Regions from separate parts of the Streptomyces sp. S4.7 genome, predicted to be linked through region 2. Evidence: riboswitches for the same ligand, from Rfam matches in the RefSeq annotation. Region 2 holds a riboswitch; the other holds the start of a gene.
The links. Region 2 has a riboswitch for S-adenosylmethionine ahead of SSPS47_RS08010 (aminotransferase class V-fold PLP-dependent enzyme). Riboswitches for the same ligand answer to the same signal wherever they lie in the genome.

Region 1: it holds a riboswitch for S-adenosylmethionine, as region 2 does, so the genes downstream of both, thrC (threonine synthase) here and SSPS47_RS08010 (aminotransferase class V-fold PLP-dependent enzyme) in region 2, are expected to answer to the same signal.

What each region holds. Positions count from the first base shown of each region.
Region 1 is NZ_CP048397.1:3,317,877-3,323,531, reverse strand. Features, by position in the region: partial or broken gene SSPS47_RS14505 (hypothetical protein) at 1-342, shown strand, start outside; gene SSPS47_RS14500 (trehalose-6-phosphate synthase) at 579-2,003, opposite strand; gene SSPS47_RS35975 (hypothetical protein) at 2,063-2,185, opposite strand; gene SSPS47_RS14495 (glucosyl-3-phosphoglycerate synthase) at 2,316-3,257, opposite strand; SAM riboswitch class I at 3,375-3,502, shown strand; gene thrC (threonine synthase) at 3,519-4,844, shown strand; gene SSPS47_RS14485 (ubiquitin-like small modifier protein 1) at 4,885-5,160, shown strand; gene SSPS47_RS14480 (cold-shock protein) at 5,520-5,655, shown strand, end outside.
Region 2 is NZ_CP048397.1:1,815,857-1,821,511, reverse strand. Features, by position in the region: gene SSPS47_RS08020 (cytochrome b N-terminal domain-containing protein) at 1-605, shown strand, start outside; gene trpD (anthranilate phosphoribosyltransferase) at 839-1,906, shown strand; SAM riboswitch class IV at 2,091-2,208, shown strand; gene SSPS47_RS08010 (aminotransferase class V-fold PLP-dependent enzyme) at 2,463-3,830, shown strand; gene SSPS47_RS08005 (Lrp/AsnC ligand binding domain-containing protein) at 3,869-4,150, opposite strand; gene SSPS47_RS08000 (rhomboid family intramembrane serine protease) at 4,147-4,857, opposite strand; gene SSPS47_RS07995 (hypothetical protein) at 5,032-5,274, shown strand; gene SSPS47_RS07990 (NYN domain-containing protein) at 5,310-5,655, shown strand, end outside.

The sequences.
Region 1 (5,655 bases), 1.5 Mb from region 2:
CTCGTGCCCCGTAACACCGGCACACCCGAGAGCGACGGTTCCGTGCTCGCGACCGTGGACGAGGCGGGGCTGCTGACCGAGACCGCCGCCGAGAACTCCTGGACCGCCCGGCTCGGCGGCATCGACCCGGCGGAGCTGCTGGAGGTCCAACTGGTCAACGCGGTGGCCCCGTTCCTGCTCGCCGACCGGCTGCCGCCCCTGCTGGAGTCCTCACCCCACGCGCGGCGCTATCTGCTCAACGTGACGGCCGTCGAGGGGCAGTTCGCGGTCCACAGGAAGACGAGCGGTCACCCGCACACCAACATGGCCAAGGCCGCCCTCAACATGCTCACCCGCACCAGCGCCGGTGAGCTGGCCGAGCGCGGCATCCACGTGTGCAGCGTCGACACCGGCTGGGTCACCGACGAGAAACCGCTGCCCGCCAGGGAGCGGCACGCCGCCACCGGCTGGCGCCCGCCGCTGGACATCGTGGACGGCGCGGCGCGGATCTACCACCCGATCGTGCAGGGGCAGGCGGGCAGCCCCGTCCACGGCGTACTTACTGCTCAAGGACTACCGGCCCGTCGACTGGTAGGCGCTCAGCCGTTCCGCAGCGCCTCCAGCTGGTCCAGGAACCACCGCTGCGGCGGCAGTGCCGTCGCGGCGGCGGCCAGGCGCTTCGTACGCGCCGTGCGGTCGTCGTCGTCCATCGTCAGGGCCTCGTGCAGGGCCGCCGCCGTGGCCGACACGTCGTACGGGTTGACCACCAGCGCGTCGTCGCCCAGCTCCTCGTAGGCGCCCGCCTCGCGCGACAGCACCAGGGCGCAGCCCTCCTCCGAGACGACCGGGATCTCCTTCGCGACCAGGTTCATGCCGTCGCGGATCGGGTTGACCAGGGCCACGTCCGCGAGGCGGTACGCGGCGAGCGAGCGCGCGAAGTCGTCCTTGACGTGCAGCACCACCGGCGTCCAACCGGGCGTGCCATAGGCGGAGTTGATCTCGTCGGCCACCTCCTGGACCCGGGCCGTGTAGTCGCGGTAGACCGCCAGGTCCTGCCGGGACGGGTAGGCGAACGCCACATGCGTGACCCGCTCGCGCCACTCCGGACGGTCAGCCAGCAGCTGCCGGTAGGCGAGCATCCCGCGCACGATGTTCTTCGACAGCTCCGTACGGTCCACCCGCACGATCGTCTTGCGCGGCGCCCCGTCCGAGCCGCCGATCTGCTCCCGCAGCTCGGCCAGCCGCTCGTCGACGTCGGGCCGGTTCGCACGCTCGCGCAGGAAGTCCGCGTCGGCGCCCAGGCCGTGCACGCCGATCCGTGTCTTCCCCGTCCCGCCCAGCAGCTCCTCGCAGCACGCGGTGAACGCGTCGGCCCAGCGGCGGGTCAGGAACGCGGCCCGGTCGGCGCCGAGGATGCCGCGCAGCAGCTGGCGCGCGATGTCGTCGGGCAGCAGCCGGAAGTAGTCGACCGGGGCCCACGGCGTGTGCGAGAAGTGCCCGATCCGCAGATCGGGCCGGAGCGCCCGGAGCATGCCGGGCACCAGGGCCAGGTGGTAGTCCTGGATCAGTACGGCCGCGCCGTCGCCCGCCTCGTCGGCCAGGGCCTCCGCGAACGCGCGGTTGTACGCCTCGTAGGAGGCCCACTGCGCCCGGAAGTCCGAGCCGAAGGCCGGCTCCAGCGGTGTCTGGTAGAGCAGGTGGTGGACGAACCAGAGCGTGGAGTTCGCGACGCCGTTGTACGCGTCCGCGTATACCTCCGGCGGGATGCCGAGCATCCTGACCCGCTGCCCGCCCGTGTCGGCGGTGTCCAGCCGGCCGCCGGTGCGCCGTACGGCCTCGCGGTCGCCGTCACCGAGGGCCGCGCACACCCACACCGCGTTCGTGTCCGGCCCGATGGCCGACAGACCCGAGACGAGACCGCCGCCACCGCGCCCGGAGGTCAGCTCGCCGTTCTCGCCGAGTGTGTACGAGACGGGGCCGCGATTGGACGCGACGAGGACCTGGGCGGCTTGCTCGGAGACCATGTGCCGAAATCTAGCCCGTCGCACAAACGCTCAAACGTACGGATTCAGGTCGGTGAGGATCAGCCACGCCCCCGGCCCCGGCTCGCCGCGAGCGCCACCACCCCGGCGGCGACGAGGGCGAGGGCCACGCCGCCCAGCAGCCAGAGCTGTTCCGTGGTCAGGGTCACCGCAGTCATCGCCATACCGGGCAATATACGCAAATCATACGAACGGACCGGTAATGCCACGCGGTGAAGCCTGCCGCCGGGCGGGCCCGGTGAGCCCCACGCGCGCGCCTGAGCCACGCGCCCACGCCGGGCCCTCGCGGCGCGCCTACGCCGCGCGCCGCTCCGCGTACTCCGCGATCTCCCGCATCGGCGGCCGCTCCTGCGTGTCCACCGCGTGCGTACGCGGCTCGAAGCCGCCCTCGCCCCGCTCGAACTGCGTCAGCGCCGGCCGCACCAGATGCCCCCGCGACAGCCGTAGCTGCGCCGTCCGGTAGATCGCCGCCGCCATCCGCCCCAGCGCCTGCCCGTCCTGGTGCCGGTGCCTGCGCACCCCGACATCGACCTGGCCCAGCGCGTCCAGCCCCACCGTGTGCAGCGCGTCCACGAGCAGCCCCAGCTCCACCCCGTAACCGACCGGGAACGGCAGCCGCTCCAGCAGCGAGCGCCGTACCGCGTACTCGCCGCCCAGCGGCTGCACGAACCCCGCGAGCAGCGGCCAGTGCAGATTCAGCAGCGGGCGCGCGACCAGCTCCGTCACCCGGCCGCCCTGCCCCGGCTCGTCGCCGAGCGGGCGGTCGTACATCGCCTTCACGAGCAGCACGTCCGGCTCGGTCAGCAGCGGCCCCACGGTCCCCGTCACGAAATCCGCCGAGAAGTCCTTCAGGTCCGCGTCCACGAAACAGACGATGTCGCCGCTCGTCACCAGCAGCGAGCGCCACAGCACCTCGCCCTTGCCCGGCACGGCCGGCAGCCTCGGCAGGATGTCGTCCCGGTGCACCACCCGTGCCCCGGCCGCCGCGGCGACCTCCCCCGTACGGTCGGTCGAACCCGAGTCGATCACCACCAGCTCGTCGACGAGCGGCGCCGGGCCCGACATCAGTTCGCGCCGGATCACCGAGACGATCCGGCCGACCGTCGCCTCCTCGTTCAGGGCCGGGAGCACCACGCTGACCTGCGTACCCTGCTTCGCCGCGGCCAGCAGACCGGGCGGCCGGTCCGCCGCGGACCAGGACCGCCGGGCCAGCCAGCGCTCCACCTCTTCCAGCACGTGATCTCCATCTCGCGGATCGGACGAGGCCTTCAACCGTCCAGGGGTTCGGTTACAGTCTTGAACAACGCGGATGACCGTCGCACGTCGGGGGTCATCAGGCTGACAATCGAATACCGCTCATCCAGAGGGGCAGAGGGAACGGCCCGTTGAAGCCCCGGCAACCCTCCCGCCGACCGCGAGGTCACGGTGGGGAAGGTGCCAATTCCGTCTCGCGGCGAGATGCGTCGCGAGGAAGATGAGGAAAGGGCCCTCGCCTTCATGGCTGTGCAGACCGTCTCCAACACCAACGACGCCACCACTGCCGCCGGATCAGCAGCATCCGACGCCGGCACCGTGGACCTCGGACCCGCCGCCGCCCTCTCGTGCCGCGAATGCGGTGAACGCTTCGAACTCGGCCCGATCTTCGCCTGTCAGAGCTGTTTCGGCCCCCTCGAAGTGGCCTACGACCTGCCGACGGGCGATCCCGAGGAGCTGAAGAAGCGCATCGCCGCGGGCCCCGACAACATCTGGCGCTACGCCCCGCTGCTGCCCGTCCCCGCCGACGTGGCGTCGAAGCCGAACATCAACCCCGGCTTCACCAAGCTCGTCAAGGCCGACAACCTCGCCCGTGAGCTGGGTGTGACCGGCGGCCTGTACGTGAAGGACGACTCCGGCAACCCGACGCACTCCTTCAAGGACCGGGTCGTCGCCATCGCCGTCGAGGCGGCGCGCGCCTTCGGCTTCACCACGCTCTCCTGCTCCTCCACCGGCAATCTCGCGGGCGCCGTCGGCGCCGCCGCGGCCCGCGCGGGCTTCCGCTCCTGCGTGTTCATCCCGCACGACCTGGAGCAGGGCAAGGTCGTCATGGCCGCCGTCTACGGCGGTGAACTCGTCGGCATCGAGGGCAACTACGACGACGTCAACCGCTTCTGCTCGGAGCTCATCGGCGACCCGCTCGGCGAGGGCTGGGGCTTCGTCAACGTCAACCTCCGCCCGTACTACGGCGAGGGCTCGAAGACCCTCGCGTACGAGATCTGCGAGCAGCTCGGCTGGGTGCTGCCCGACCAGCTCGTCATCCCCGTGGCGTCGGGCTCGCAGCTGACGAAGATCGACAAGGGGCTCAAGGAGCTGATCGCGCTCGGCCTGGTCGAGGACAAGCCGTACAAGATCTTCGGCGCGCAGGCCGAGGGCTGTTCGCCGGTGTCCGTCGCGTTCAAGGCCGGCCACGACGTCGTACGGCCGCAGAAGCCGAACACCATCGCCAAGTCGCTGGCGATCGGCAACCCGGCCGACGGCCCTTACGTCCTGGACATCGCCCGCCGCACGGGCGGCGCCGTGGAGGACGTGAACGACGAGCAGGTCGTCGACGCGATCAAGCTGCTCGCGCGGACCGAGGGGATCTTCGCCGAGACCGCGGGCGGGGTGACCGTGGGCGTGACGCGCAAGCTCATCGAGGCGGGTCTGCTCGACCCGGCGCTCACGACGGTCGTGCTGAACACCGGTGACGGGCTCAAGACGCTGGACGCGGTCGCGCCGACGACGGGGCCGACCGCGACGATCCCGCCGAGCCTCGACGCGTTCCGCTCGGCCGGTCTGGCGCGTTGAGCACCTCACCAACCCGCTACTTCCCGGAAGGCAGAAACCGATGAGCGTGAACGTCCGTATCCCCACCATCCTCCGTACGTACACCGGCGGGAAGGCCGAGGTCGCGGCCGAGGGCACGACCCTCTCCCAGGTCATCGAGTCCCTGGAGACCAACCACCCGGGTATCGCCGCCCGCGTCCTGGACGACCAGGGCAAGCTCCGGCGCTTCGTCAACGTGTACGTGAACGACGACGACGTCCGCTTCGAGCAGGGCCTGGAGACCGTCACCCCGGACGGTGCCGGGATCTCGATCATCCCGGCGGTCGCCGGCGGCTGAACGGCACGCACGGTGAACGGTGTTGCCCCCTCCGCGAGAGAAACGGAGGGGGTAATTCCATGAGGTTGAACGCGGTACAGTTGGGGTAGCCCCGCTGCCGCCTGTGCCACGAGCATATGAGTTCGCGACAAGATGCGGTCAAAGTGTGGACGCTGTTTGCGCGGTTCCTTACGCTTTGCCCGGCCCGACTTGCCCCTGGTGGCCCGGCAATTCACCCCTTTGCGTGTTCGGCCATGCCCATAATTCTCGTCCGATTGACCTGTTGCAGAGGGCAGTTGGGCAGATACATTCAGCCGCGGTCGACGCGTTCCGGCGCGAAGTGCGGTCCCGCGGAGGGGCCAGTAATAGGGGAGTTGGGCATGGCTCAGGGCACCGTCAAGTGGTTCAACGCGGAGAAGGGCTACGGCTTCATCGCGGTCGACGGTGGTGCGGATGTTTTCGTCCACTACAGCGCGATCCAGATGGACGGCTACCGCACCCTTGAAGAAGGTCAGC
Region 2 (5,655 bases):
TCTTCCCGCTGGTACTGGTGGCCCTCGCGGTCTACCCGTTCATCGAGTCCTGGATCACCGGCGACAAGCGCGAGCACCACATCCTGGACCGGCCGCGCAACGCGCCGACCCGGACCGCCTTCGGCGTGGCGTGGCTGACCCTGTACTTCATCCTGCTCATCGGTGGCGGGAACGACATCTGGGCCACCCACTTCCACCTGTCGATCAACACGATCACCTGGTTCATCAGGATCGCGTTCTTCGTCGGCCCGGTCATCGCGTTCGTGGTCACCAAGCGGATCTGCCTGGGACTTCAGCGCCGTGACGCCGAGAAGGTGCTGCACGGACGTGAGTCCGGCATCATCAAGCGGCTGCCGCACGGTGAGTTCGTGGAGATCCACCAGCCGCTCAACCAGGGCGACCTGCACACGCTCACCGCTCACGAGCAGTACAAGCCGGCCGAGATCGGGCCGACTGTCGACGAGAACGGTGTCCGGCGCAAGACGTCCCCGGCGGAGAAGGTGCGGGTCAAGCTGAACAAGGGCTACTACGGCGAGGGAAGCCAGATCCCCAAGCCGACGGCCGAGGAGTACAAGGAGATCACGAGCGGCCACGGCCACCACTGATCGAGCACCACCGTACGTGTCGGGCCCCGGCCCGGTCCCCTTTCGAGGGACCGGGCCGGGGCCCTCGTACATGGGCGTGCGTACGGAGCGTGGGCCGCCCGGGCCACGCTCCGTACATACCGCTGTCCGTACTACGGGCGGCGGGTCTCGGATCGCGGGCGGCGCGGATAGGCTGACGCCTGGCAGCACGGGCAGCACGGCGGTGCGCCCGTCCACAGACCCCAGGAGCGAGCATGAGCAGCGCTGTTACACCGGCCGGAGGCGACACCCTGGCGGCGCGTTCCTGGCCGGGGGTTCTGAACCCGCTGCTGCGCGGCCAGGACCTCGACGCCGTCGACACGGCCTGGGCCATGGACCGCATCATGAGCGGCGAGGCCACCGACGCGCAGATCGCGGGCTTCGCCGTCGCGCTGCGCGCCAAGGGCGAGACCGTGGAGGAGGTCTCGGGACTGGTGCGCGCCATGTACGAGCACGCCAACACCATCGAGGTGCCCGGCGCCACGGTCGATGTCGTCGGCACCGGCGGTGACCTGGCCAAGACCGTCAACATCTCCACGATGGCGGCGATCGTGGTGGCCGGGGCGGGCGGCAAGGTCGTCAAGCACGGCAGCCGCGCGGCCTCTTCCGCGAGCGGCGCCTCCGACGTGCTGGAGAAGCTCGGCGTCAATCTGGAGCTGACGCCGCAGCGGGTGGTGGAGGTCGTCGAGGAGGCGGGCATCACCTTCTGCTTCGCGGTGAAGTTCCACCCGGCGCTGCGTTACGCGGCCAAGGCCCGCAAGGAGCTGGGCGCGCAGACCACGTTCAACATCCTGGGGCCGCTCACCAACCCGGCGCGGGTCCGCTCCCAGGCGGTGGGTGTGGCGGACAGCCGGATGGCGCCGATCGTTGCCGGTGTGCTCGCGGAGCGGGGCAACTCCTCGCTCGTCTTCCGCGGCGACGACGGTCTGGACGAGCTGACGACGACGGCCACTTCACACGTATGGGTGGTTCAAGACGGCCGGGTGACCGAGGAGACCTTCGACCCGAGGGACATCGGTCTGGAGCTGGTCCCGATCGAGGCGCTGCGGGGTGCGGACGCCTCGTACAACGCGGACGTCGCGCGCAGGCTGCTGGCCGGCGAGACCGGCCCCGTACGGGACGCGGTCCTGCTGAACGCGGCGGCGGCGCTGGTGGCGCTGGAGCCGGGCGACGGCACGCTGAACGACCAACTCGCGGCGGGCATGGCACGGGCGGCGAAGGCGGTCGACTCGGGCGCGGCGAACGCGACGCTGGAACGCTGGGTGACGGCGAGCAACGCGTAAGGGCCCGCGGCCGGCTCGGGGGCCTCGGCCGGGCTTGCCGGCCCGCCCGCTCGGCTCGCGCGCCACGGTTGTCCTCGACCGCCGACGGCTGCGTTCGCAGCCAGTCCGGCGATCGAGGACGCCGACGTCCCGTATCGCGGACGCCGTCCGGGCCGGTGCGTGTCCGTGGGGTAATCTCGGCCCAGGTCATGAGTGACAGCGACTACGGCCCCGGCCCGCTGTCCGGCAACCCTCCGTCCGTGGCGGGGTGCCCCGGGTGAAGACCAGGCCGCAGGCAGCGAGGTCTGCGGCAAGCGCGGACCCCTGGACATCGTTCGGATGTCGTCATCCCTGGGGTCCTGGTCCTCAAGGGAGCAGTCTCGTGAGCAAGCGAATGCGATAGGGCCTTCGGCCCGCTCCCGGTGCGTTCCGCGCCGGGCACAGGGCCCGAGCCCTCCTCAGTGAGCCCCACCCCCCAGGTGAACCCGTACGCCGTCACGGCATCCGCCGTCGCGACGACGCGTCCCCTGCCGGGTCCTGATGCCGTTTCCGCCTCGTCCTGCCGGGAGATACCGCCATGTCCGTACCCACCGACGCCCTCGACCGCACCAGCACCGACCGGCCGCTGCCCGTACTCGGATGTGAGGTCACCGTCCCCCTGGTCACCGGCGGTGAAGTCACCTACGCCGCCCTCGACTACGCGGCCAGCGCCCCCGCCCTGCGCCGGGTCTGGGACGACGTCGCCGCCTACGCCCCGTACTACGGCAGCGTCCACCGCGGCGCCGGATACCTCTCGCAGCTCTCCACCGACCTGTTCGAGAACGGCCGCCGCACCGTCGCCGCTTTCCTCGGCTGTCGCGAGGACGACCAGGTCGTCTTCACCCGGTCCACCACCGACTCGCTCAACCTGCTCGCCGCCGCGCTGCCCGCCGGCTGCGAGGTGTTCGTCTTCGAGACCGAGCACCACGCCTCGCTGCTGCCCTGGCGCGACGCCCGCGTCAGCTACCTCGACGCGCCCCGCACCCCCGGCGAGGCCGTCGCCACACTGGAGCGCGCCCTCGCGGGCCGCGACCCGAAGGGCCCCGCTCTGGTGTGTGTCACCGGCGCGTCCAACGTGACCGGTGAGCTGTGGCCCGTACACGAACTGGCCGCCGCCGCGCACGCCCACGGCGCGCGCATCGTGCTCGACGCCGCGCAGCTCGCCCCGCACCACCCCGTCGACATCGCGGAGCTGGACGTGGACTGGGTGGCCTTCTCCGGGCACAAGCTCTACGCGCCGTTCGGCTCCGGTGTGCTCGCGGGCCGCGCCGACTGGCTGCGGGAGGCGGAGCCGTATCTCGCCGGTGGCGGCGCCAGCCGCAAGGTCGCGCGCCGCGCCGACGGCGGTGTGGACGTCGAGTGGCACACCACCGCGGCCCGGCACGAGGCCGGATCGCCGAACGTCATCGGGGTGTACGCGATCGCCTCGGCCTGCAAGGCCCTGACCGAGGCGGGATTCGACCGGCTCGTCGAGCGGGAGCAGGAGCTCGTCGCGCGGGTGCGCGCGGGTCTCGCCGAGGTGCCCGAGGTGCGGGTGCTCTCACTCTTCGGTGACGACGCCCCGCGGGTGGGCGTCATCTCCTTCGTCGTCGACGGCTGGAACAGCTCGCACTTCGCCGCCGCGCTCTCGGCGGAGTACGGCATCGGTGTACGGGACGGCCTGTTCTGCGCCCACCCGCTCGTGCGGACCCTGCTGGGCGGCGACGCCGGGGACCCGGGGGAGTGCGGCGCGCCGGACGCCGGTCCCGGTGAGAGGTCGCTCAACGCGATCCGGGTCAGCTTCGGGGCCGGTACGCCGGACGAGCACGTGGAGCGGTTCGTCGGCGCGGTCAAGGAGCTCGTGAGGGACGGGGCGCGCTGGAACTACCGTACCGAGGACGGCCGTTGCGTCCCCGACCGCGGCTGACGCGGACCGGGCCTGCCCTCACGGGCAGGCCCCGGGCGTCAGGCGTCGAGGCCGATCGCGAAGGCGGTCTCCAGGTCGTGCTGGGAGTACGTGCGGAACGCGACGTGCGTGTCCGTGGCCTCGACGCCGGGGATCTTGCTGATGCTGCCGGGGATGACGTCCGCCAGATCGTCGTGCCTGGCGACGCGGACCATGGCGATGAGGTCGTAGGTGCCGGTCACGGAGAAGACCTCGCTGACGCTCTCCAGCGCGGCGATCGACTCGGCGATCTCGGGGATCCGGTCGACGCTGGTCTTGATGAGCACGATCGCGGTGATCACGGTTGACGTTCTCCCTCGGTGGCCGCGGAACGGAACTTCACTCTAGCCGTACGGCGGAAAAGCACCCACGCGGCGACGAAGCCGAGCGCGAAGCCCACCAGATGCGCCAGATAGGCGACGCCCGGGCCCGGCTTCGCGTTGTGGGCCGCCAGCCACTGGAGGGCGAACCAGAAGATCAGGACGATCCAGGCGGGAAAGCGCAACGGCAGGAAGAAAAGGAACGGAAAGAGGCTGGTGACGCGCGCAGTGGGAAGGAGACAGAGGAAGGCGCCGAGCACGCCGGAGATCGCGCCCGACGCGCCCACCAGGGTCTGGTCGGAGTCCGCGTTCGCCGCCGCGTAGGCGAGCAGGGCGAGATAGCCGCAGACGAGATAGAAGAGGGTGAACCGCACCCGTCCCATCCGCTCCTCGGCCATCGCCCCGAAGACGTAGAGGAAGAGCAGGTTTCCGAGCAGATGGAGCCAGCTTCCGTGGACGAAGAGTGCGGTGAGAGGGGTGAGGAGCGCGTGGGAGCCGCCGCTCATCAGCTCGTCGGGGATCACGCCCCAGCGCTCGAAGTACGCGCTCTGCGCGGCGAGCAGGGCGTCGCCCGTTCCGTACGCGGCGTTGAACCCCGAGAGCGGGCTGGTCAGGAAGGCCAGAGCGCACAGGCCGATCAGACCGTAGGTCACGACCGGCGCACCGGCCGCCGCGCGCCAATTGATCATCCAAGGATCATCCCGTACGCGGACAGACGGGTACGGACCGCCTCGCCGCGACACGCGATACGCGGGAGGCCGTAGGGTTACGGGCGCGTCTTCCGCGCTCCGGCGCCGCACCGGGGTACGGCGCGGCAGGCTCGACAGCACGACAGCAGCCCCCGACGAAGGAGAGACGGCACGATGACGACGGTTCCCTTGCCGACCGAGGCCACGAGGTGGCGCTGCACGCTGTGCGGCAATCTCACCCGGTTCGACGTCACACGGTCCTCCAAGGTGGTGGAGTACGTCCATCTGGACCTGGCCGGGGAGTCGAAGATCGAGGAGCGCGACGTGGTCAGTGAGACCATCGAGTCCGTCCGCTGCCGCTGGTGCAACGCGGTGGATCAGATCGAACTGGTTGACAGGCCGGGCGCCGGTTCCTGAGGGAGCCGCCCGAAAGGGTAGTGGGGTGACGGATCGTGGAGCAGCCCGCAAGTGGCGCTGAGCCGGCCGATGCGGCCGGCGGCGACGCCGAGGCGCTCGACAGGCCGCTGCCCGAGGGAGTCCGGCGCCGGGTCGTGGCGCTGGTCTCCGACGCCTTCGGCGGGCTGACCGTCACCGAACTGCCCGCCCAGCTACGACAGTACGCGCGCTTCACGCCGAACAGGCGCGCCCGGTTCGCGGGCAACGCGATGGCGGCGGCCCTGGAGAGCGACCCGATCTTCCGGCAGCGGATCGGCGAGCGGTTCGCCCAGGCGGATCCCGAGCTGGCGGCGGCCGTGGAGTCGGGCTCGCCGCCGCCTGCCGCCGACCCCATAGACGTGG